DNA from 2 places in the Paraconexibacter sp. AEG42_29 genome. Region 1 is predicted to be linked to the other one. Evidence: riboswitches for the same ligand, from Rfam matches in the RefSeq annotation. Region 1 holds a riboswitch; the other holds the start of a gene.
What was found. Region 1 has a riboswitch for cyclic di-GMP ahead of DSM112329_RS15510 (type II secretion system protein). Riboswitches for the same ligand answer to the same signal wherever they lie in the genome.
Positions count from the first base shown of each region.

Region 2: another riboswitch for cyclic di-GMP. It lies ahead of DSM112329_RS02075 (hypothetical protein); the one in region 1 lies ahead of DSM112329_RS15510 (type II secretion system protein).

Region 1 is NZ_CP114014.1:3,179,999-3,191,576, reverse strand. It holds gene DSM112329_RS15550 (hypothetical protein) at 1-905, opposite strand, end outside; gene DSM112329_RS15545 (ribonuclease D) at 1,055-2,221, opposite strand; gene gluQRS (tRNA glutamyl-Q(34) synthetase GluQRS) at 2,470-3,387, opposite strand; gene DSM112329_RS15535 (acyltransferase) at 3,400-4,566, opposite strand; gene DSM112329_RS15530 (hypothetical protein) at 4,607-6,319, opposite strand; gene DSM112329_RS15525 (prepilin-type N-terminal cleavage/methylation domain-containing protein) at 6,310-7,134, opposite strand; gene DSM112329_RS15520 (prepilin-type N-terminal cleavage/methylation domain-containing protein) at 7,131-7,919, opposite strand; cyclic di-GMP riboswitch class I at 8,327-8,410, shown strand; gene DSM112329_RS15515 (type II secretion system protein) at 8,503-8,943, shown strand; cyclic di-GMP riboswitch class I at 9,112-9,193, shown strand; gene DSM112329_RS15510 (type II secretion system protein) at 9,286-9,726, shown strand; cyclic di-GMP riboswitch class I at 9,945-10,026, shown strand; gene DSM112329_RS15505 (type II secretion system protein) at 10,119-10,562, shown strand; gene DSM112329_RS15500 (hypothetical protein) at 10,621-11,578, opposite strand, start outside.
Region 2 is NZ_CP114014.1:422,598-434,175, forward strand. It holds gene DSM112329_RS02030 (hypothetical protein) at 1-375, shown strand, start outside; gene DSM112329_RS02035 (DoxX family protein) at 395-820, opposite strand; gene DSM112329_RS02040 (VOC family protein) at 898-1,314, opposite strand; gene DSM112329_RS02045 (right-handed parallel beta-helix repeat-containing protein) at 1,327-3,339, opposite strand; gene DSM112329_RS02050 (ROK family protein) at 3,417-4,370, shown strand; gene DSM112329_RS02055 (DUF2470 domain-containing protein) at 4,629-5,438, shown strand; gene DSM112329_RS02060 (DUF952 domain-containing protein) at 5,604-5,945, opposite strand; gene DSM112329_RS02065 (XRE family transcriptional regulator) at 6,079-6,645, shown strand; gene DSM112329_RS02070 (benzoate/H(+) symporter BenE family transporter) at 6,642-7,832, shown strand; gene DSM112329_RS02075 (hypothetical protein) at 7,905-8,939, opposite strand; cyclic di-GMP riboswitch class I at 8,953-9,028, opposite strand; gene DSM112329_RS02080 (sigma-70 family RNA polymerase sigma factor) at 9,153-10,757, opposite strand; gene DSM112329_RS02085 (hypothetical protein) at 10,798-11,232, opposite strand; gene DSM112329_RS02090 (TetR family transcriptional regulator) at 11,263-11,578, shown strand, end outside.

The sequences.
Region 1 (11,578 bases):
ACCTCGGGCTGGCCCAGGAACTTGCGGATCACGTTCAGCGACGGCCGCTCGCGGTTCTCTGCGTCGACCAGGGCGGAGTCGAAGCTCGCGTCGTTCGACCCGAGGCCCCAGTTGAAGATGTAGATCCGCTTGATGCGCGGGGACAGCTTCGCGATGTTGTTGAGCAGGAAGCTCGTGGCCTTCGTCTGATGCTTCACGCCGCAGGCGGTGAACGTGTAGATCGGGCGCGGCCGGGTCGAGACGCCACCGGTCTCCGTGATCCAGATGTCCCCCTTGACGCCCTTCAAGATCGCCTTGGTGATCGTCGTCCGGTAGGTGTTCGCGTCGTTGTAGGCGTGCAGGCCCCAGATCGTCGGCTTCTTCTTCGCCTTCTTCTGGGTGAACGCGGCGAAGTCGGACGCCCACTGCAGGACGTTGGGCGAGTCCAGCAGGTCCGCGCCGAGCACGGTGCACGTCGGGCAGGCCTTGCGGAGGGCCAGCCACCAGCCGCCGACCCGCGCCGCCGTCTCCGACTCATTCGCTTCGTTCCAGGTCGAGATCTTGCTGACCTGGCCGGGCCAGCGCTTGCGCCACTTCTTGAACTCAGCGACGAGGGCCTTCTCCGACGGGCGGATGCGGATCTTGCTGGGGACGCGGGAGCGCGCGATCGTGAGCAGCGGTTCCAGGCGGTCGGCCTTCGCGCCGGCCATCCAGCGATCGGTGACCTCCAGGCTGTGCCTGTCCTTGAGGACGTCCCACGGGATGTACAGCCGCGCGTACTTGAGCTTGAGGTCCTTCAGACGCTGGTCCTGGAAGGTCTCGGGCTTCTGGTCGGCGATGCCGAGCACGGGCTTGGCCTCAGCAGCGGTGGCCGAGAAGCTCATGGCGAGCAGGAGCGGGACGAGCAGGATCAGGATGCGGCGCATGAAAGTCCTATCGGTCGAGGGACGCGGCGGTGGGAGCCGCGTCGCAAGGTAGCGAACCACGGTCGGGCCTGGTCAGAGGAAACACGCCCCACCGGACGAACGGAGCGGCGACCCCTCAGGTGACGGTCGCAGGAGCGACCGCGTGTCAGTCAGACGTCGGTCGCGACGATCTTGCGGTCCGGCCCGACGCGGAGCGTGCGCTCGCCGCGGAGCAGGGCCAGCAGCTCCTCGCCGACCACCACCCGGCGCCAGCCTTCGAGCGTCCGCACGGCGGGCTCGGGGTTGCCGTCCCGCAGCGCGACGACGATCTTCTGCAGGTCTGCGCGGGCGGCCAGCAGCTCGTACGCGACCTCGGCCTCCATCGCCCGGGTCCGGACGAGGGACTCGCCGAGCGCGATCAGCGGCGCGTCGTCCGCGTTCGGCGCCGGTCCGCGCTCTTGGTCGGACGGGATCCCGGGCTGCTCGCGTCCCCGCTCGACGGCCTCGATGATCGCCCGTCCGCGGCGGCGCAGCGTCCCCTCGTGCAGGCCGCGGATCTGCGTCAGGCGCTCCATCGACTTGGGCTTGCGCTTGGCGATCTCCACCAAAGCAGCGTCCTGCAGGACGCTCGAGACGGGACGGTCGGACTCGCGTGCCGTCTCCTCGCGCCAGGCGACGAGCTCCCGTGCGACCGCGCGGACGCCCGGGTCCATGCCGCCGATGCGGGGCAGGCGCTCGAACAGCGCGTCGACATCGCGGTCGTCGGAGATCGACTCGAGAAAGCGGCACTCCTCGGTCGCCCACTCCAGACGGCCCATCGTCTCCAGGCGCTCCTGCAGCCGGGACGCGACCTGGAGGATGTGCAGGACGTCCTCGCGGGCGTAGGCGGCCTGCTCGTCGGAGAGGGGGCGCGCGTCCCACTTCGTGAAGCTCGCGGACTTCTGCAGGCGGACGCCAAGGACCTCGTTCAGCAGCGGCTCGTAGCCGAGCTGCGCGCGCAGGCCGGCGAATCCGGCGGCGACCTGCGTGTCGAAGATGTTGGTGATCGTCGTGTCCCAGCAGCGGCGTAGGATCGCGACGTCCTGGCGGCCGGCGTGGAAGACGATCTCGACGTCCGGGTCGGCCAGGACCTCAGCGAGCGGCTGGGGGTCGAACCCGGGGCCGTCGAGCGGGTCGAGGATCCTGACCTCGGACTCGCCGTCCTCGTCGAGGGTGACGACCTGGATGAGGCAAAGCAGCGGCCGGTAGCGGCCCTCGCCCATGAACTCGGTGTCGATGCCCAGGCGGCCGGTTTCGCGGGCGCGTGCGGCGATGGCGGCGGTATCGACGGCGGACATCCGCAGCGACCCTATCTGCAGGCGCCTTTGCGGTGGCGCACGGGGACCTTTTGGGGTGGTGGCGTTCGACGTCCTGGCGGATGATGCGCAGGGGCCGGGACGACTGCCGCACGCCGGTGCGGCTCCAGGGATCCGGACGTCGATTTCCCCACGCTCAGGGACGGGGAAACCTCGCTCGTTTGCGGCGCAGCGTGGCTGTTGATGCCGAACATCCATTTCCCCGCGCGGTGGCGTGGGGGAATGGACGCTCAGCGCGGCGGGAGGGCCGTCGCGGGGTCGAGTGTCACGGGGTCCCGCGGCAGCTGCGCGAGGTCCCATGCGGCGACGAGGTCCGCGGCGCTCTGAGGGGTGCCGTCTACGCCGATCGAGCGTGCGATGAAGGTGAGGACGTCGGCGTCGGTCCAGCCCGCCGCGAGCAGCTCGCGCAGCGTCACCGCGCCGTGCCGCTTGGCCAGGCGGGTGCCGTCGGGACCGAGGACGAGGGGGACGTGGACGTAGGAGGCGGGTGGCGTCAGGTTCAGCTGAGTGGCCAGCCATGCCTGGCGCGGCGTGGTGGAGAGCAGGTCGTCGCCGCGGACGACCTCCTGGACGCCCTGGTCGGCGTCGTCGACCACCACCGCGAGGTTGTACGCATGCTCCCCGTCGGCGCGGCGGACGACGAAGTCGTCGATGGTCGCGGTCACCGTCCCGGCAAGGCGGTCCTCGATGGCGAAGGACGCGTCGTCCGCCCGGACCCGCAATGCCGGTCGGCGGCCGGCCTCCAGGTGGGTGGTGCGTGCGGCGGAGCTGAGGTGCCGGCAGGTCCCGGGATAGGCGCCTTCTGGCCCATCGCCGTGAGGCGCTGACGCCGCCTGGCGGATCTCGGCCCGGGTGCAGAAGCACTCGTACAACCGGTCGTCGCGTCCTAAGCGTGCGAGCGCCTCGTCGTAGCGCGGCGCCCGTTCGGACTGACGCATGACCGGCCCGTCGTGATCGAGGCCGAGCGCCGCAAGGTCCTCGAGCTGCGTGGCGACGAAGTGCTCACGGGAGCGCCCGCGGTCCAGGTCCTCGACCCGGACGAGGAAGGGTGAGCCCGCCGACCGCGCCATCAGCCACGCCACGAGCGCCGTGCGCAGGTTGCCCAGGTGCAGGTCGCCGCTGGGGCTGGGGGCGTAGCGGCCGACCACGTCTGCGCTGCTCTACGCCCGTGCGGCAGCGGTCTCGAGGCGCTGGGCCCGGCGCGCCGAGCCGCGGGCGGCGATGCGGCGGCTCGCGTCCTGGGCGGGCCGCTCAACCCAGCGCCAGCTCGCGCCGGCGACGAGCAACGTCACCGGCAGCGCGACCGCCACGGCGCCGGTCGTGAACAGCGGCAGCAGCTCCTGCGCGCGCAGGAAGAGCATCACAGGCACATGCCAGAGGTAGATGCCGTAGGAGAGCTCGCCGACCTTGACCATCGGCTTCGTGCTCAGCCAGCGGGGCGCCTGCGTTGCCGCCGCGACGGCGAGCAGGACGAGCGCGAAGCCCGTCGCCGCGGGCAGGTCGCGCCAGATGCGCAGCGCCTGGTCGTGCGAGCCGCGCGTGGCAGCGTCCCCCGCCCAATACGCGTTGCCGAAGACCAGCACGGCGCCGGCGCCGAGCAGCGCGTAGGTGGCGGGCTTGCGCAGGCGGCGGTCGTACGCCAGCACCGCGGCGAGCATCCCGACCGCGAAGTAGGGCAGGTACGCGGGGAGGACCTTCGAGACGATGGGGGACAGGCCCGTCTCATCGGAGAGCGAGTAGTTGTAGGCGACGCCGACCGCCAGGAGGACGAGCGGCGCGAGCACAACGCCGACCTTCCGCCCCTTGACCGCGAGCACCCCCGCGAGCGGCAGCAGGACGTAGAACGTCGCCTCGACCGCGAGCGTCCAGCTCGGCGGGTTGAGCTTCAGCAGCGTGTTCTCGTTGAAGTTCTGTCCGAAGACCCCGAACAGCCACAGGTTGCCCGCGTCCGGCAGCCGGACACCGGGCGTGTCGGCCGACCGCCACAGCAGGGCGATTGAGCCGGCGATGGCCAGCCAGTAGGCAGGCAGGATGCGCCCCGCCCGCCGGATCGCGTACCCGCGGACAGACGGCCCGGGCTTGTCGCCCATCGCGCTGCGCACCCAGGCGCCGTAGAGCAGGAACCCGCTCAGGACGAAGAACAGCACCAGGCCGAGCCGGAGCTCGTGCCACCAGTAGTCGCTCGTGGTCGACTTACGACCTGAGCTGACAGTGGGCAGCGTGTACAGCCAGGCGTGGTAGACGAGCACGCTGATCGCCGCGACCGCCCGCAGGCCGTCGAGGGCGTGCTGGCGTGGGGGACCGCTGGAGGGCGCGCTGCTCGCCACGCGGTCAAGCTAGCAGCGCGCTCGGGTGCGGCGGTGCGGTCTACCCGGTGGGGTTCAGGTCCTTGAACGTGCCGGGGATGACGCCCGAGGCGCTGTAGACCGTGAGCGCGTTCGCCGTGGCGACATCGGACGTGATGGCCGAGCCGTATGAGGCGCGCTGGGGGTTCAGCTGGTTGAGGAGTCCGTTGACGACGGGTCCGAGCCCGACTTCGCTGATCAACCGGTTCACGATGTCAAGCACGCCGCCGACGACTTTCACCGTGGTGTTCAGCAGGCAGCTCACCAGCCCTGTGCACGGGATCAGCGAGTCGACCAGCGCGTTGGTATTGACCGTCAGCGGCGGCGGGACGATCGTCACCTTCGCGCTCTTGCCGTCGGCGTGGACTGCGCCCTTCACGTGGGCGCCCTGATCGATGACCAGGACCTCGCGGCTGTTGGCGGCGTCGCCGAGCCCGCGGCCGCCCTGGGCCGTCGTCAGGCGCTGGCGGTTCAGCGCGTACACGACGCCGTAGAACATGTTGTTGCTCGGGGTGGTCGCGGTGCCGGCCGGTGCGGTCGGCGTGTTGTTGCCTCGCAGGATCACGCGGCCGCTGCCCACGATCAGGGCCTTGTAGGCGAGGCCGGGGCTGCCGACGTTCACGAAGCAGTACTGGTCGCCGGGTCCGCCGGCGGTGCCGCTGGTCCCGGTCGTTCCGACCTGCTCGATGAACACGATCGTGTTCCTGGAGCGTGTGCCCGCGGGGGCGGTGGACCCGGTCAGGTTGCAGGCGGGAGCGGAGGCGTAGGACGCGCTGCCCGGCGACGTCGCGACGTAGGTATGCGACGCGACCGCCTGAGCGCGAAGTTGGGCGATCGTCTCGTCGTCGGTCGACTGCACGGTCGGGATCTGCGTGATCGCGTTACCGGTCAGCAGGCTGCTGACGACCGGGAGCGCGCTGACGGAGGCGATCGTGCCGGTGATGCAGAGCGCGCCGTCCTGGATGTCGGTGACGCCACACCGCAGCCCGGTCACGCCGCTGGCCGGCGCCGGCGCTGTCGGGTCAGGAGCGACCGTGGGCGTGGTCCCGAGCAGGCCGGACAGGACGCCGCCGAGCGCGTTCGTCGACAGGTTGTTGACGGTGCTACCGAGGTCGTCGGTCACGTTGCCGGTGGCGAGTCCGTACTTCGAGGGCAGAGCCGCGGTGCTACGGACCTGGACGAGTCCGGCCAACGCGCGGGTGCGGCCGTCGACGGTGGCCTGCGCGCGGACCCAGACCTTGTTGTCGCCGTTCTTGTCCCAGTTCTTCGTGCCGTTCGTCAGCAGCGCGTCGTCCCAGACTGCGCTGGCGGCGTTGTCGCAGACGTTGACCTGCCACGTGGCGCCGGCGAACGCCGCGTCCGTGAAGCTCGCGCGGAGCGTCCCGTGGATGAGCGCCGCCGGGGTCCCGGCTGCAGCCGCGGTGCTGAGGTTGCCGCTGACGCCGGCGGCGGCGTCCGAGCAGTTGCGCTCGACGGGCACGGACGTCGTGCCAGTACCCGAGGTGACCGCCGACGCGGGCCAGTTGCGACCCAGGACGAATGCCTCGCTCGTGAGCACGCTCTCGGCCAGATTGAAGCCACGATCGCGCGTGCGCTCGGTGGTCGACTGCTGTGCCTGGGTGTCGACGACCGCGAGCAGCGCCAGCCCGAGAGCGAGCATGACCAGGGTGCTCATCAGCGCCGTGAAGAGCGCTGAGCCGCGGTCGTCGTACCGGGGTTGCTTGATCAGTTGCATTCGACCGTCTTCGGGATCGTGGTGGTGATGCCGGCGGTGTCGGTGATCGTCGCCAGGATCGTGGTGACTGCCTTCGGGATCGTCAGCTGGACCGGGGTTCCGGTGACGCCCGTTCCGAGCGTCACCCCGCCGGTGCTGGCGTAGGTGACGCTCGCGACGTTCAGCCCGCTGAGTCCGGCGCCGAGCGTCAGTAGCGGCCCGGTGCTGTTGCAGTCGACCTTGACGTCGCCGTCGGAGATCGGCAGCTGACCGGCGGTCCGGCGCACGGTCGCACTGGCCCGCAGGGTGCTCGTGGCGACCGACTTGGCGCTGGTCGCGTCGATGTTCAGCGTGATGCCGACGGACTTGACGGCCGCGGGCGTCGCGGACGACGCGGCACCGTCATAGGTGAAGCCCGTGGTGCCCGCGGCGGGAACCGTGCCGACGACACCCTGGGTCCAGCCGGTCCCGGCGACGCCGCAGGCGCTGCCAGGCGTGGTGGTGGTGGTCGAGCTGGACTGGTAGAGCGTGGTCCCGGTGACGCACAGGCGGACGGACCGCGACCCGGTGGCGGTGGCGACGGAGTAGACGAGGTCGTTGGCAGCGGCAGTCCGGATGGTGGACGCGCCCCGGAGGTCGTCGACGACCCTGTCCATCGTCGCGCGGGCGGTGTCGTTGGCACCGGTCTGCCGCGTCTGCTTCGTCGTCTCCGACGAGAAGACGTCGAAGGACTGGAAGGTCGCGAGCAGCACGATCGTCGACAACGACATCGCGATGAGGAGCTCGACGAGGGTCAGGCCGTCGTCGTCCCGGCGACGTGGGCGGGGTGGAGTCATGAGGTGGGGGTGGGGCAGCCGGAGGGCAGGGGGGTGGCGGTGGTCACCTGGGCGAGCGCCATGGGGCAGTCGTTCGGCAGCGGGTTCGTGAGCAGCGTCGTCTGCCGGAGCGTCTGCGCCGTGCCCTTCGTCCAGTTGACGGTGACCTGGACCAGGCGCAGGTCGTCGGGGCGGCTGTCGAACGCCGCCGTCCCCGACGTGCTCGTGCAGGCCGAGACGGGCGCGATGGCGCTGACCGCGGCCGTGACGGCGTTCAGGATGGTGGAGTTGGTGCCAAGCGCGTTGCAGACCGTGCTCAGCAGGCTGCCGCCGGCGGCGACCGAGATGCCCAGGACGTTCAGGCCCACCGCGGTGCTCGTGGCGGCGCTGCCGGGGCCGGCCGAGCCGTTCGGGTTGGCGCAGTACGTGGCGTCACCAACGCCGACGCCGTCCGAGGGGTCGTCGATCGAGCAGGCCGCGATGGAGACGGTGTAGGTGGTGCCGCGCCGCGTGACCGCGAACGACGAGCCCGAGAGCGCGCCGGCGTCAGGGAGCGTCGCCCGGAGCTGCGCCGGAGCTGTGGTCGCCGTCACGTTGGCGTAGGGGACCTGTCGGCTGCGCTCGATGAGCTCGCGGGCGACGTTCGTGCCCTGCTCGCGAGCGGCGGTCTTCCCGGTGCTGCTCGCGCCGGAGAGCGTGAAGTTGAGCATCGCGAGGACCCCGACCAGCAGGATCATCATCGCGACCATGACCTCGACGATCGTGAAGCCTGCGTCGGTGCGGGTGGGGTGGCCGTTGTCCTTCACACTGCTCTTATCGGCAGCGAGCCTGCATCCCCAATAGTGGGGAGGGGCGGATTGCCGAACGTCCACCTCGCGTCGCGAGCAACGTCACGGCGCTACGCTCCGCGCCCCGTGACCGACGAACCCTCGCCCGATCCCGCCCCGTGCTCGCCGTGCCGCGGCACCGGCCGCCTCAGCTCCAAGCTGGGCGGGGATGCACACGAGGTCCCTTGTCCGTGGTGCGAGGGCTCCGGCACCTTCATACCCGCGCACGACGCGCAGGCGGCCCGCCGGGCCGACAGCGCCGGCTGACCCGGACGCCCACCGCGCTGGGGTGCGGCCCCTAGTACAGATGTCCAGGTTCGAACAATTTCCGGGGATGGTCTTTAGTCCGGTCGAATGTCGTCCGATAGGGCAATTGAGCAGTCCCAAGGTGCTAACGGCAAACCACTCGTGAGGGTGGGACGCAAAGCCCAAGGGCCTCGTCCGCAATACGAGGCAGCCGGGTTGCCACCGGGGTTGAAGTGGACCCCCACGGCCTGATGGATACCGCGGGTTACTGACTCACTCAGATCGGTCCACTCATTGCAATCCCTGGAGGATTCACATGCTGCGTAACCTGCTGGCCAAGAAGAACTCCGACGAGGGCTTCACCCTCATCGAGCTCCTGGTCGTCATCCTGATCATCGGCATCCTCGCCGCGATCGCCCTGCCCTCCTTCCTCGGTCAGTCCGACAAGGCCAAGGACTCCGCCGCGAAGTCTGATGCGCGTAACGCCGTGACGCAGATGGAGTCCTGCGCGGCGGACGGCACCGGCGCGACCGCGACGGTCATCGCTGCCTGCGCGACGAACCCGCAGGTCCTCGGCGCCGGCGACTCCGCCGTCACCGTCACCGTGAACGGCTCCGGCTACACCATCAGCGCGGTGTCCTCGACGGCGGCCTCGCAGGTCTTCCGCATCACCAAGGCCGCCGGCTCGCCGGGCGCCTACACCCGCGCCTGCACCACGGCCGGCACGGGCGGCTGCCCCGCCGGCGGCGTCTGGTAGCCCCAGACCCCATCAGTTTCATCCGCGAGGCGGGCCCCCGGGCCCGCCTCGTCGGCGTTTAAGACGCACGGTGTCCGACATCGAACGAGCGTCCAGTTTCCGGAGGAGCACGTCACCGGGCCTCAAGTCCGCGCGCACATCGACCGATAGCGGCCTCGAGCAGTCCCAAGGTGCTAATGGCAAACCACTCGTGAGGGTGGGACGCAAAGCCCAAGGGCCTCGCGACGAGCGAGGCAGCCGGGTTGCCACCGGGGTTGAAGTGGACCCCCACGGCCAGATGGATACCGCGGGTTACTGACTCACTCAGATCGGTCCACTCATTGCAATCCCTGGAGGATTCACATGCTGCGTAACCTGCTGGCCAAGAAGAACTCCGACGAGGGCTTCACCCTCATCGAGCTCCTGGTCGTCATCCTGATCATCGGTATCCTCGCCGCGATCGCCCTGCCCTCCTTCCTCGGTCAGTCCGACAAGGCCAAGGACTCCGCCGCGAAGTCGGACGCTCGTAACGCCGTGACGCAGATGGAGTCCTGCGCGGCGGACGGCACCGGCGCGACCGCGACGGTCATCGCTGCCTGCGCGACGAACCCGCAGGTCCTCGGCGCCGGCGACTCCGCCGTCACCGTCACGACCAACGGCGCGGGCTACACCATCAACGCGGTGTCCTCGACCGCCAACACGCAGGTCTTCTCGATCACGAAGACCTCGGGCTCGCCGGGCTCCTACACCCGCGCCTGCACCACGGCCGGCACGGGCGGCTGCCCCGCCGGCGGCGTCTGGTAGCCCCAGGCCCCATCGAGCTTCATCCGCGAGGCGGGCCCACGGGCCCGCCTCGCGGCGTTAAACCGGCCTCCGTGAGCCCTTGCTGCGGTTGCGCGGGCCCGCGGTACCTGGGCAGGCTGGGGTCGTCCACCTAGAACAAACGTCCAGTCCAAAAGAAATTGTGGGGAAGGGCTTTAGTCCGCGCGACAGTCCTCCGATAGGGGTATTGAGCAGTCCTAAGGTGAAAACGGCAAACCACTCGTGAGGGTGGGACGCAAAGCCCAAGGGCCTCGCGACGAGCGAGGCAGCCGGGTTGCCACCGGGGTTGAAGTGGACCCCCACGGCCAGATGGATACCGCGGGTTACTGACTCACTCAGATCGGTCCACTCATTGCAATCCCTGGAGGATTCACATGCTGCGTAACCTGCTGGCCAAGAAGAACTCCGACGAGGGCTTCACCCTCATCGAGCTCCTGGTCGTCATCCTGATCATCGGTATCCTCGCCGCGATCGCCCTGCCCTCCTTCCTCGGTCAGTCCGACAAGGCCAAGGACTCCGCCGCGAAGTCTGATGCGCGTAACGCCGTGACGCAGATGGAGTCCTGCGCGGCGGACGGCACCGGCGCGACCGCGACGGTCATCGCTGCCTGCGCGACGAACCCGCAGGTCCTCGGCGCCGGCGACTCCGCCGTCACGGTCACCGGCCTCGGCGGCGCGGGCTACACCATCAACGCGGTGTCCTCGACCGCCAACACGCAGGTCTTCTCGATCACGAAGACCTCGGGCTCGCCGGGCTCCTACACCCGCGCCTGCACCACGGCCGGCACGGGCGGCTGCCCCGCCGGCGGCGTCTGGTAGCCCCAGGCCCCATCGAGCTTCATCCGCGAGGCGGGCCCACGGGCCCGCCTCGCGGCGTTTAACGGGTGGGTCGCGGACACTGGTCCCCGACGCACGAGAGCACCTGGAACGCCCCGACATCGGAGACTGTCGTCACCTCGGCGCGCGGCGGCGGCGACCACAGCTGCCCATGGACCACGTAGGCCATCGGACTGCGCGCGTCCGCCGCCTGGGCACGGAACCGTCGCGCGGGGCGCATCATCTGCAGCAGCTCGAACGTGCCCGATCCGGTCGAGGGGTCGACGTACACCGGCACATCGGAAGGCAGCGTGTCGAGGAAGGACACGATGTGGTCCCCGCCGTCGTCCGCACGGCCGAGGTAGTTCGAGATCCGCTCGGCGCCGCCCGCCGCCACGAGCAGGGTCACCGCGGCGATCGTTCCGGCGAGCATCCCCGGCCGGACACGGTCCGTCAGGACTGCCAGCGCCACCGCGAACCCGCAGGCCAGCAGCGACGGCCGCACGAGGTCGAGCGGCACCCCGAAGATCCCCATGCCCAGGAGACCGGACACCTGCAGCGGCACGGTGAACCCGCCGAGGGTCGTCCCATTGACGGTCAGCTGGAGCGCGGACGCGATGATCACTGCCGCGGGAGCGACACCGGCGACGCTCCACCGACGCGACGTGACCAGGCGCGCCGCACCGAGTACCACGAGCACCGGGACGAACGGGCTGACGTAGCGGCCGTACGCGAAGAAGTCACCGCGGAACGCGGCCCCGGCTTCGAGGGCAGCGCCGAGCTGGGCGGCACCGAGAAGAGCCGTGAGCACGAACGCCGCCCCGAGGGCGGGCAGCACCATCGATCGTTCCCGTGGGAAGGACCTGGCAAGCGCGATGAGGCCACCGGTCGCAGCCGCCGTGGCCCAGAGCTCGCCGATCAAGACCTGGAGCACCAGATCCGGAGCGTCGAGCGCGAGGCGAAACGGGACGTCGGCCGCGCCGCGCGGGTACAGCGCGTCCTTCACCACCCGATCGACG
Region 2 (11,578 bases), 2.8 Mb from region 1:
GCGGAGGTCACCAGCGGACCGTTCAAGCTGAAGGTGACCGCGAATCGCGCAGCAGGCACGCGCTCGAACCAGTCGACCGGGACGTTCGACGCGGAGACCAAGGTCGGCCCGCTCGCCTTGATGGACCTCCACGGGCCGGTGACGTGCCTCGACGTCCGCGGCAACAGCGTCGGGCTCTTCTACCCGATCGAGAGGAGCACCCCGTCGCTGCTCTCGATGGTCGGCGCCGGGATCTACATCTACCTCAAGACCGACGGCAAGGGCCGCGCGACGAACGTGCAGTTCCTGCCCGTCCCGTTCGCCAGCGTGCCGGGTTGCCGCCCGCTGCCGGCGTTCCTGCCCGCCACGGGCACCGCGACGATCCAGGGCTCGTAACGCCGCTCGGGCGCCTCGCTCAGAGGCGCCCGAACAGCGGGTCGGACAGGACGCCGAGGCCGACGTCCTGCGCCTGGTTCATGAAGGCGAAAAGCAGCAGCGCACCGCCGGCGAGGCTCGCGTTCGACAGGAACTGGTCGCGCTTCTGCTTGCGCGGCAGGCCGGGCTCGACCTCCCAGAACCGGTGCATCGTCAGCGTGACCGGGACCAGGAAGCCCAGGATCAGCAGCGCACCGAGGTCCGGGAACAGCCCGAGGCCGACGAGGACGGCGCCGCCCATCGAGAACGCGCACGACAGGCGGACCATCGCGATGGCCAGCCCGGTCGGGTACTTGCGCATCATCGGCGACCCGGCCAGGCGCGGCGCCTGCGCGAAGACCCCGGAAGGCGAGATGAGGAAGGCGCTGGCGAACAGCAGGCGCCCGGCGAGCTCGATGACGTCCATGGTGCGAATCCCCTGCTGCGGTCGGTGACGAGCGGACCGTACCGGGCGCGGGACCTCGGCCGTCGCCGGGTCCCTCCCTACGGCGCCCAGATCTCGCCGACCACGAACTCGACCGAGTTGCCGGCCGGGTCGCGGACGTAGACGGACCGGCCGCCGCGCTCCCACCGGATCTCGCGTTCGACGGGAACATCGTGCGCCGCGCAGCGTCCCAGCACGGCCGTCAGCGCTGCGTCGTCGACGGTGAACGCGATGTGGCCGGGGCCGCGTGTGCCGTGGCTCGGGACGTCACGACCGGCCTCCAGTGCCCGCTCGGGATCGAACAGCAGGACGACGCTGCCGGCGTCGACCCGCAGCGCAGTCAGCATCGGGGTCGGTCCGAGGACGATCCGCAGGCCGACGACGTCCCGGTAGAACGCCGACGCCGCGGGCAGGTCGTCGGCGTAGAGGACCGCCTCGTGGAGGCCGGACGGCGCGAGCTGCTCAGGAACGCTCATCCGCTCATCGTGTCAGTACGCCCCGGGCCTCGTCCCCGTCCGCGGGCGACCGTCGAAGGTCCTCGTCAGGTCGGGCACCGCGGTCAGCTCGGGCTCGCCGGCGGGACCGTCCCACGGTCCGAAGGCCGGGACGTCGACGCCGACCGGGTCGTAGCCTGGCGCCGGTCGCAGGTCGCCCGCCGCCGGATCGACCAGCTGCGGCGCCGTCGTGTTGACGGTGTTCGCCGCCCGGAACGCCGCGTCGTCGGGGGCCCCCGAGGGAAGGTCCGCGGGGCCGTAGAAGAGCACGTTGCCGGCGAAGCGCAGGTCCTCGTCCGCCCGGACCGCGCCGAGCCCGGAGCCGGCCTGGGCTGTGCCGGAGAAGGGCCCGTCGACGTGCACGTGCTCGTCTGCCCCGGTGCCGCGGTCGAGCACGATGTTGTTCAGGAACCAGACGTGGCGGTTCGGGATCCGGACGGCGTTCGTGCCGTCGTCGACGCGGGTCGTCCCCCAGCCGCCGGCGTCCAGGTTCGCCTGGCAGCCGGCGCGGTCCGGCTCGCCGGGCTGCCCGTCGCAGGACCGCAGCCCGTAGGCCGCCTCGAGCGCGTGGCCCCGGCGGCCGGCGTTGGAGACGGTGTTGTGGGCGACGAGGATCCGCAGGCCGCCGTTGACGCCGATGCCGGCGCCCTCCACGTCGGTGACGAGGTTGTTCACGATCGCGACGCCGGACGCCTCGTGGTGGATGAACGGCGCCGTCATGAACTGGAAGCCCGTGCCCTGCCCGGCCGTGAAGCCGCCCGTCCCGCAGCCGGTGAAGACGTTGCGGGCGACGAGCAGCCCGGCGGAGCCGCCCTTGACGTACCCGCACCAGTCGCCGGCGTCCCCGATCGTGTTGCCCAGGAGGTGACCGCCCTGGACTGCGACGAAGTCGAGCGCGTTGTCCGAGGCACCACTGATCGCGCTCGACTCGACGAAGACGTTCGTGGACTGGTTGACCTTGAGCGCCTCCTGCACGTCGCCCGACGCCGGCGCACGGCCGCGGACGACGCTGTCGCGCAGCAGGAGGTGATCGCAGGCCTCGCAGTGGAGCGGGTCGAAGCGGCTGTCGATGCGGACCCGTAGGAAGTAGATGTAGGAGAGGCCCTTGGCGTTGATCGAGGGCAGGACGACGGAGTCCGGGCCGCTCTCGGCCTGGACGATCACCGGGTGCCGGGCCGTCCCTTGGCGGTCCTCCCAGAAGTTCGGAGCGTCCGCGGCGGTGACGGTGCCGGGACGGATGCGGATGCGGACGCCGCGGGTCAGCGGCCTGCCCTGCGGGATCCGCGCCCAGGCCTCGGCGAGCCGCCGGACGGGATGCGTGCTGTCGCCGCTCGCGCCGTCGGAACCGCTGACCGGGTCGACCCAGATGTCCGCGACGTCGACGGTGCCGATCGCGTAGGCGCCGTCGGTCAGCGTGCCCGCCGGGATGGTGGTGGTGCCCGGGGGCTGGGTGGTTCCGCCGCCGGCCGCGCCGGGGCCTGGTCCGCTCGTCGTCCCGCCGGACCCGGGTCCTGTGCCAGTGCCCGCGCCGGGACCCGGGGCGCCGGGAGCACCGCCGCCCTGGGATCCGTCGCCGGCCCCGGAGCTGCAGCTGTACACCCCGCGGCGGGCCCGCCTGGCCGCAGCCGCCGCGACCGCGAGGGCCTTTCCGGGCGAAGCGGCCGGCAGCAGGAGGCCGCGACGCAGGACCGTGGCCGCGACGTCCTTCCCGGCCCGCCGCGCGGTGACGGCCCCGGCCGGGCCGCGCAGGACGAGCGTGCGCCCGACGAGCAGGCTGCGCAGCGCGCCGACCCCCTCGAGGTCCCGGCAGCCGCCGGCGGCCGGCCGTCGTACGCCCTTCAGCCGCACCACGGTCCGGCGGCCGCGCTGCTGCACGGTGATCGCCCCGCTGTCGCTGACCCGGACGACCTTCACCGTGCGGGTGGCCGGCGCGCCCGTCGCGACCGGGGCCGTGCTGCCGAGGGCCGCGACGGTGATCGTCGCGGTGAGGATGGCGAGCGGACGCACACCGCCCGGTATCGGCAGCCGGGAGCGGGCGCTCAACCGGTCTTGTGGGTCCGGCGGACACCCGCCAGGATGCCGGGATGACGCTACGTGGCGGGATCGACCTCGGCGGCACCAAGATCCAGGCGGTCGTGGTGGACGCAGATCACGCCGTGCGCGGGCAGGCGCGCCGGCCCACCCCGGTGACGGGCGGGCCGCAGGACGTCGCCGACGCGATGGCGGCGGCGCTGACCGACGCGGCGGACGCGGCCGGCGTCGCGCCGTCGGACCTGGCGGCGATCGGTGCGGGCTCGCCGGGCGGCGTCGACGCCGCGGCCGGCACGGTCAGCGCCGCGGGGAACCTGCCGGGCTGGTCCGGGACGTTCGCCCTGGCGGGGGCGCTCCAGACGGCGCTCGGGCCACGCGTCGCGCTCGGCAACGACGTCAACGTCGCGACCGAGGCCGAGTTCCGCCTCGGCACCGGCCGGCCCTACAGCTCGCTGCTCGGGGTCTTCTGGGGGACCGGCGTCGGCGGCGGCATCGTCCTGAACGACGCGCCGTGGTTCGGCCGCGGGGCCGCCGGCGAGATCGGGCACGTCGTGGTCGAGCGTGGCGGCCGCCGCTGCCCCTGCGGGCGCAAGGGCTGCATGGAGGCCTACGCCGGGCGCTCGGCGATGGAGGCACACGCCCGGCGCCGCGTGGAGAAGGGCGACCGCACGAAGCTGTTCAAGCTGATGGAGGAGCACGGGCGCCCGCGGCTGACGAGCGGGATCTGGGCGCGGGCCCTGGAGGCCGGGGACCACCTCGCCGAGGAGCTGATCGAGGAGGCCATCGCGGCCCTCGGGGTTGGCGTCGCGTCGACCGTCAACGTGCTGGATGTCGAGGCGATCGTGCTCGGTGGCGGGATGGGCGTGCGGTTCGGGGAGACGTTCATGCCACGGCTGCGCGAGGCGATGGCACCGCACCTGTTCAGCGACCAGGACCCCCCGGTCCTGGAGGTCGCGGCGCTCGGCGACCTCGGCGGTGCGATCGGTGCCGCGCTGCTGGTCGCCTGACCGGCCGGCCGCCGGAAGCTCCGGTGCCGCGTGTCCCGACGCGCCGGTCTTCGACCTGATGGCGAGCCAAGCCGCAAAATCGCCTCAGCCGGCGCCGCGCCCGCTCAGCAGGTCGCGAGCGTCGGTTTCCCCGCGTCCTGGGACGGGGAGACGGACGGTCGGAGGGGGGATGGGCGGACGGCGGCACCGAACGTCGGTTTCCCCGCGTCATACGACGGGAGAACCGGCCGTCGGTGGCGGGGCCGTACCCTTGCGGACGTGAGCCCGACCGACCATGGGGACCCCGGCGACGCGCCGACCGTCCCGCCGCCGCTGACCCCCGTCGCCGACGACCGGCGCCCGTCGCCGGCCGAAGAGGCGCGGACGCTCGCCGCCGGGACCAACGTGGCGACGCTGGCATCGCTCACCGGCGACGGCGAACCGTGGGCGTCGTTCGTGACCTACGGCGTCCTTCCCGACGGTGCGCCCGTGCTGTGCGTGTCGCGGATGGCCGAGCACGGCCGCAACCTCGCGGACGACCCGCGCGCGAGCGTGGCGATCGTCCAGCCCGACCCGCCGGGCGACCCGCTCGCCAGCGCGCGGGTGACCCTGGCCGGTGCCGTCGAGCGCCCGGCCGGCGACGAGCTGGCGGCTGCCCGCGAGGCCCACCTCGCCGCGGTTCCCGCCGCGAACGTCTACATCGACTTCACGGACTTCTCGCTCTGGGTGCTGCGCGTGCAGCGGGTGCGCTGGGTCGGGGGCTACGGCCGGATGGACTCGGCGGACGCGGCGTCCTACGCGGCGGCCCGGCCGGACCCGGTCAAGCCGGGCGCCGCCTACGCGGTCCAGCACCTGAACGAGGACCACGCCGACGCGCTGCTCGTCATGGCGCAGCAGCTGGGCGGGTTCCCGGACGCCACCGAGGCCTCGTGCACGGGCGCCGATCGCTACGGGCTGGACCTGCGCGTCGTCACCCCGCGGGGGTACGCGGTGACGCGCGCCGGCTACGCGGAGCCGCTCGACGACGCCCGCGGCCTCCGCGCCGCGACGGTCGAGCTGACGCACCGCGCCCGCGCGCTCGCGGGCTGAGCGCCTGCTGACAGGAGCCTGCTCGCCACACCCGCGGCCGCGCCCGCACCCGCGGCGGCACCCGGCCGGCCGGGTGCCGCCCTCTGCGGACACGCGCTCGATGTGCCACCACATGCCACCCGCGCACGTGCTGGCACATCGACGCGGGATGAGGCGTCCGCCGGGTCAGTCCTCGTCGTCCTCGTCGTCCGCGAACTCGGCGTCCGCCAGCGCCACGGCCAGCGGCCGCACGTCGGTGACCGCGTCCACCGGGAGCTCGCCGTACAGGTGCGGGAAGTCGTCCCCGACGTCGACGGCGCGCTCGACCACGAACCGCAGCCCGTCCGGGTCGACCGTCAGGACGAGGACGTCGTTGTTCGGCGCGGGGTAGAAGCGCTCGACCACCCCGGCCAGCTGCCGTGGATGGCAGCAGTGGATGAACGGGTCCGGCCCGGGGACGGGGTAGACCCCGGTGCCCTGGGCGTCGTTCCACGGTCCGGTGCGGGTGAGGTGCAGGATCGGCGGCATGGCGCACGACCCTACGCCCCGCGGCCGGCCGCCGGCCCGTCGAGCGGTCATCCGGATTTTCACCACCGCGGGGGATGGGGAACCCGGGGTCAGCTCCGAAAGGGGGGCAACTATAGTTGTCGCGGAGAACACTATGGATGACGAACCGACCCAGCTCTCAGCCCGCATCGGCGTGGCGGTCCGCTACCACCGGACCGCGCGCTCGCTGTCGGTCGCCGACCTGGCGCGCGCCACCGGGCTGTCGAAGACCATCCTCGGCCGGATCGAGAGCGGCGCCGGCAACCCGTCCGTGCAGACGCTCTTCAGCATCGCGCGGGCGCTCGACCTGCCGCTCAGCGCGCTGCTCGAAGCCGAGGTGGCGCCGCGGGTCAGGGCGATCCCGAGCGGGTCGGGCGACGCGCTCCCGACCGCGGCCGGCACCGTCCACCTGCTGCACGCCGACGGCCGGCCACGGCGCACCGAGCTGTTCGACATCACGTTCGGCCACGGGACCGAGCAGGCGTCGGACGGCCACCTCCCGGGGACCGAGGAGGTCGTCGTCTGCCTCAGCGGGCGGCTGCGCGCCGGGCCGCTCGGCGAGGAGGTCGCCCTCAAGCCCGGCGACGCCGTGTGGTTCGCCGCCGACACGCCGCACCGGTACGTCGCCGAACGCGACAGCCGCGTCCTGGACTGGATCTCCTACCCCGTCCCCGCGTCATGACCCGGCGGGCGGACCTGGCGCAGCCCGTCGCGGCAGGGGTCGTCGCGTCCCTGGTCGGTTTCGCGAGCTCGTTCACCGTCGTGCTGACGGGCCTCAACGGCGTCGGGGCGACGGACGCGCAGGCGGCGTCCGGCCTGCTGGCGCTGTGCGTGGTCATGGGGATCGTCGCGATCGGGATCGGCCTGCGGCTGCGCGTCCCGGCGAGCATCGCCTGGTCGACGCCGGGGGCCGCGCTGCTGGCGACGGTCGGCGTCCCCGGCGGCGGCTGGCCGGCCGCAGTGGGCGCGTTCGTGATCGCCGGCGGGCTCACGGTCCTCGCCGGCCTGTGGGCGCGCCTCGGCCGGCTGATCGCGGCGATCCCCGGTCCGCTGGCGAGCGCGATGCTCGCCGGCGTCCTGCTCCCCATCTGCGCGGGACCGGCACGGGCGGTGGTCGAGATCCCCGCGCAGGCCGGACCGGTCGTGGCGACGTGGCTCGCCCTCGTCGTCCTGGCCCGCCGCTGGGCCGTGCCAGGAGCGCTCGTCGCCGCGGCGGTCGCGACCGCGCTGGGCGGCGGCTTCGACGCCCCCGACGGCGGGCTGCTCGCCCGGCCCGAGCTCACCACGCCGGCCTTCACGCTGGGCGCGCTCGTCGGCATCGCGCTGCCCCTGTTCATCGTCACGATGGCCTCGCAGAACGTGACGGGGATGACCGTCCTCGCCTCGTTCGGGTACCGCCCGCCGCTGCGGCCCGTGCTGCTCAGCACCGGGGCGGGCTCGATCCTGTCCGCGCCGTTCGGCGGCCACGCGATCAACCTGGCGGCGATCACCGCCGCCCTGTCGGCCGGTCCGGACGCCCACCCGGATCCCGAGCGGCGCTGGGTCGCCTCGGTCGCGGGCGGGGTCGTCTACCTGGTGCTCGGGCTCGGGGCGGGCCTGGCGGTCGCGCTCGTGTCCTCGGCGCCGCCGGTCCTCGTGCAGTGCGTGGCCGGCCTGGCGCTGCTGGCTCCGTTGGCGGGCGCGCTGGCGGCGGCCGTCGCCACCGAGGCGACCCGCGACGCGGCCGTGGCGACGCTCGTCGTGAGCGCGTCGGGCATCACCGCCTTCCAGATCAGCGCGCCGTTCTGGGGGCTGGTCGCGGGCCTACTGCTGTTCGCCGTCCAGCGCGGTGTGGCTGCGCGGGCCATGCCGACCGAGCAGCGCGCCTGACGAACGACCCCGGAACGACGAACGCCGCGGCAGGTGCCGCGGCGTCGCGCCGAACCGGGTGCTGCGGAGGGGCTACCGGCCGAGCAGGCCGCCGAAGAGGCCGCCGCCGCCGCCGAGCAGGCTCGACAGGCCGCCCAGGATGCCCGAGGGCAGGCTCAGCGGGATCTTGATGAGGCCGGACAGGAGCCCGCCGCTCGACGCGTTGCCCGCGCCCGTGGAGCCGGTCTCGGTGCCGGCGGCCGGGGTGTTGTCGCCGAGGAAGCCGCCCAGCAGGCCGCTCAGGAGGCTCTGGCAGATGCCGGTGGCCTGCTTGACGCTGTTGGTCGCGGCCGTGATGGCGACGCCGGTGATCTGGGTCAGCATCGGGATCAGCTCGTGGATCGTCGACGTGATGGAGCCGAGCGCGGTGCTGATCTGCGCCTCGGTCTGGGCCGGGAGGACCGGGAGGAGCTTCGTCAGCTCGGTCAGGCCGGTCTGCAGCGCGGCCGTCGCGGTCGACAGCGCGGTCTGGATCAGCGTGCCGACCTGCGCCGGGAGGTCGTCGATACCCGCGATCGCCGCGATCTGCTGGACCTGGACGGGCGCAGCGGCCTGCAGGGCGGCGAGCGCCTGGGCGGCCAGCGCCTGGGCGCCGCCACTCAGCTCGTTCACGAGGGCGGTGAGCTCCTCGACGAGCTGCGCGTGACCGGCGGCGGTGCCGGGCAGCGAGCCGGCGAGCAGCTTCTGCAGCTTCTCGTCGCCGGTCGTCGGGACGAGGTTCGAGAAGCGCGTCAGCGACTCGCCGAGGGCGCCGGCGGCGGCGGTGATCGACCAGACCGCGGTCTTGGCGGCAGCGGTGCTGTCGCCGGCGCCGGCGGCCAGCTGGCGGGCGCCGCGGGACGCGACGACGGCCTCGTGGCGGGACGTCTTGAGCGCCTTGCGGGCGGCGGCGACGTCGCCCTTCTTGGTGGCGCGGGTGACCTTCTTCGCAGCGGACTGCGCCTTCGCGATGTGCTGGCTGACCGAGGCCTGCGTCGCCTTCGGGGCGGCGTCGGCGGCGGCCGGCAGGGCCACGGTGAGCAGTGCGGCGCTGGTGAGGAGCGCGGCGAGGGGGGTACGACGGGGCATGGTGGATCTCCTTGTGGGTAACTGGGCGGCCTGCGTGCAGGCCCCTGGTTTTGCGTCCCCGCCTCGCAGCGGGTTTGCCTTTTTCCGACCGGCCGATCTGACCGGGGGAGGCGATGAGCCTCACCAGTGAAGAGGGGAGGCGCACCGTCGATGTGAGGTGCTACTTGGAAAACTTTCCGCAGGTGGCGCGTAGGCGCTACTGCGGACGGGAAGCTACGGCTGGCTCTGGGGGTGGATCAGCCGCTTCAGCGCTTCGAGCTGGGCCTGGACCCCGCTCAGCGCCGTGTTCGTCACGTTCTGGACCGTCTTCTGCACGGCGCTTAAGGTCTGCTGCGTCACCGCGAGCGACCCTTCGACCACGTTCTTGACCGCGTCGCCGGTCTGCGCCGTCAGCTGCGCGACCACCTCGCTGGTCTTCTTCTGCAGCTCGCCGGCGAGCGCGGCCTGGGTCTTGTTGGTCGTGCCCCCGGACATCGAGACCGGGGTCGCGGCGACCGTGCTGGGCGCCGGGGACGGCGTGCTGACGGCGGCGGGGGTGGACGTCGTCGCCTGTGCGGCGGGGTCGGCGGGTGCGGTGCCGCCGGCCGCGGTGGTCGACGTGGCGGCCGGGGCCGCGGAACCGCTGCCCGTGCGCGCCGGGATGCGGACGGCGACGGCGCTCCCGCCGGACCAGGTCCGCGCGGGCTTGGCCTTCGCCTTGCTCGCGGCTGCGCCGGTCGCGGCGCGCGCCGGCGCCTTGGCGCGGACCTTGCGCGCGGACGGCGTGGGGGCGGCGGTCGCCGAGGGCGACGCCACGGATCCGGACGGCTGCGGCGCCTGGGCGACGACCTCGACGCGCGGCTTCTTGGCCGGTGGGTGGACGACGACCTGCTCGCCGATCGCGCCGACGCCGACCAGGGCCGCGGTGCACGCGACGGCGCACTTCGCGACCCCGGCGCTGCCGAGGCTGCCGAGCCCGAGCGACCAGCCGCCCGCGGCGACGCCGGCCCCGCCCGCGGCCACGCCGCCGCCGGTCACGATCGCGAGGGCGCCACTGCCCGAGGCCAGGGCCGGAGCGAGGGGGAAGAGGAGTGCGAGGTCACGGCGGCGGTCGTCGATGCGCCCGGCGAAGCCGCGGCACCCGGTGCAGTCCGAGAGGTGCGCCTGCACGCGGCGGCCACGCAGCTTGCGGCGGTCGCCGCTGTCGATCAGGGCGCGCACGTCGCTGCAGCTGTCGCGGCGACCGTCGCCGACGTCGACCAGGGCGGTGCGCGCCTCCAGGACGGACTGGCGGGCGGCGGCGGGGGTGGTGTCGAGCGCGATCGCGATGTCCGCGTAGCCCAGGCCGCTGAGCTCGCGCAGCATCAGCGCGCTGCGCTGGCGCAGCGGGAGCCGGCTCAGGTCGCCCACGAGCTCGCGCAGCCGCTCGCGGACGCGCTCGTCGTTCGGGGCGGCGACCTGCAGCAGCGCCTCCTCGCCGTCGGGCCCGTCGAACTGCCGGGCCGCGGCGTCCTGCCGGCGGCGGCGGGAGAGGTCGAACGCCTCGCGCTGGGCGATGCGGTAGAGCCAGGGACCGAGGGCCTGCGGCGTCGAGCGGCCGCCCTGCAGCGCACGCAGCGCGGCGGCGAGGGCGTTCTGCGCGGCGTCCTGGGCGAGGTCGTCGTCGAGCAGGATCCCGCGGCAGTACCGCACGAGCGGGGCGTGGTAGCGGGCGAAGATCTCGTCGAACGCGCCGTCCGCGCCGGTGATCGCGCCGCGGACGAGGGCGTCGTCGCTCGCGCTCGGCCAGCGCGCCTCGCGGGAGCGGGGACGGACGCGGGTTTCGTCGAGCAGGGCCACGGGCGATCTATCGGCACCGTGAGCCCAATCCTTCAATAGGTCATTTCTCGACGATCATCAGGGCCGGGTCGGCGGCGCCATCGGGGATCACGCGGTAGCGGCCCGGGGCGACGTTCCGCAGGAGCTTGCCCGTCGCGGCGCCCGGGGTGACGACGACGCGCGTCCGGGTGCCGCCGGCGTCGACCACCACCCCGTGCGGGCGCCCGTCGAGCGAGACGACCTCGAGGTCGACGACGCGCCCGCGGCCGAGCTTCACGCGCGCGACGGCCGGCGTGAGCCCGTCCGGGCCGAACGTGAACACCGCGGTCGGGATGGTCTCGGTGGCCGGGGTGTCGTCCGCGCGAGTGGTCGCGGGGACCGTCCCGGCCCCGGTCCCCGCCGTGCCGACCGGGTCGTCCGAGTCCCCGCAGCCGCCGACGCCGACGACGACCAGCGCCGCCAGGATGGGGGGGATCGCGCGGGAACGTGCTCGCATCGCGGGCCGAGGATGGCAGACTCCCGCCGCATGGCGGGCGAGTCAGGCACGGAACCACGGCGGCAGCAGCGGGGGGTCGAGCGCCGTGAGGCGATCGTCGAGGCGACCCTGTCGATCCTGGAGGCCGAGGGCCTGGAGGGCGTCACCCACCGGCGCGTGGCCGACGCGGCCGGGGTCCCGCTGGCCGCCACGACCTACTACTTCTCCTCGAAGGACGACCTGATGCAGGCTGCGATGGCGGCCCTCATCGACCGTGAGGCGGCGATCTTCGGCGCGATCGCGACCGGCGTGACGACCGCGGGGGCGATGTCGATCAACGAGGGCGTCGAGGCGCTGATCGCCTATC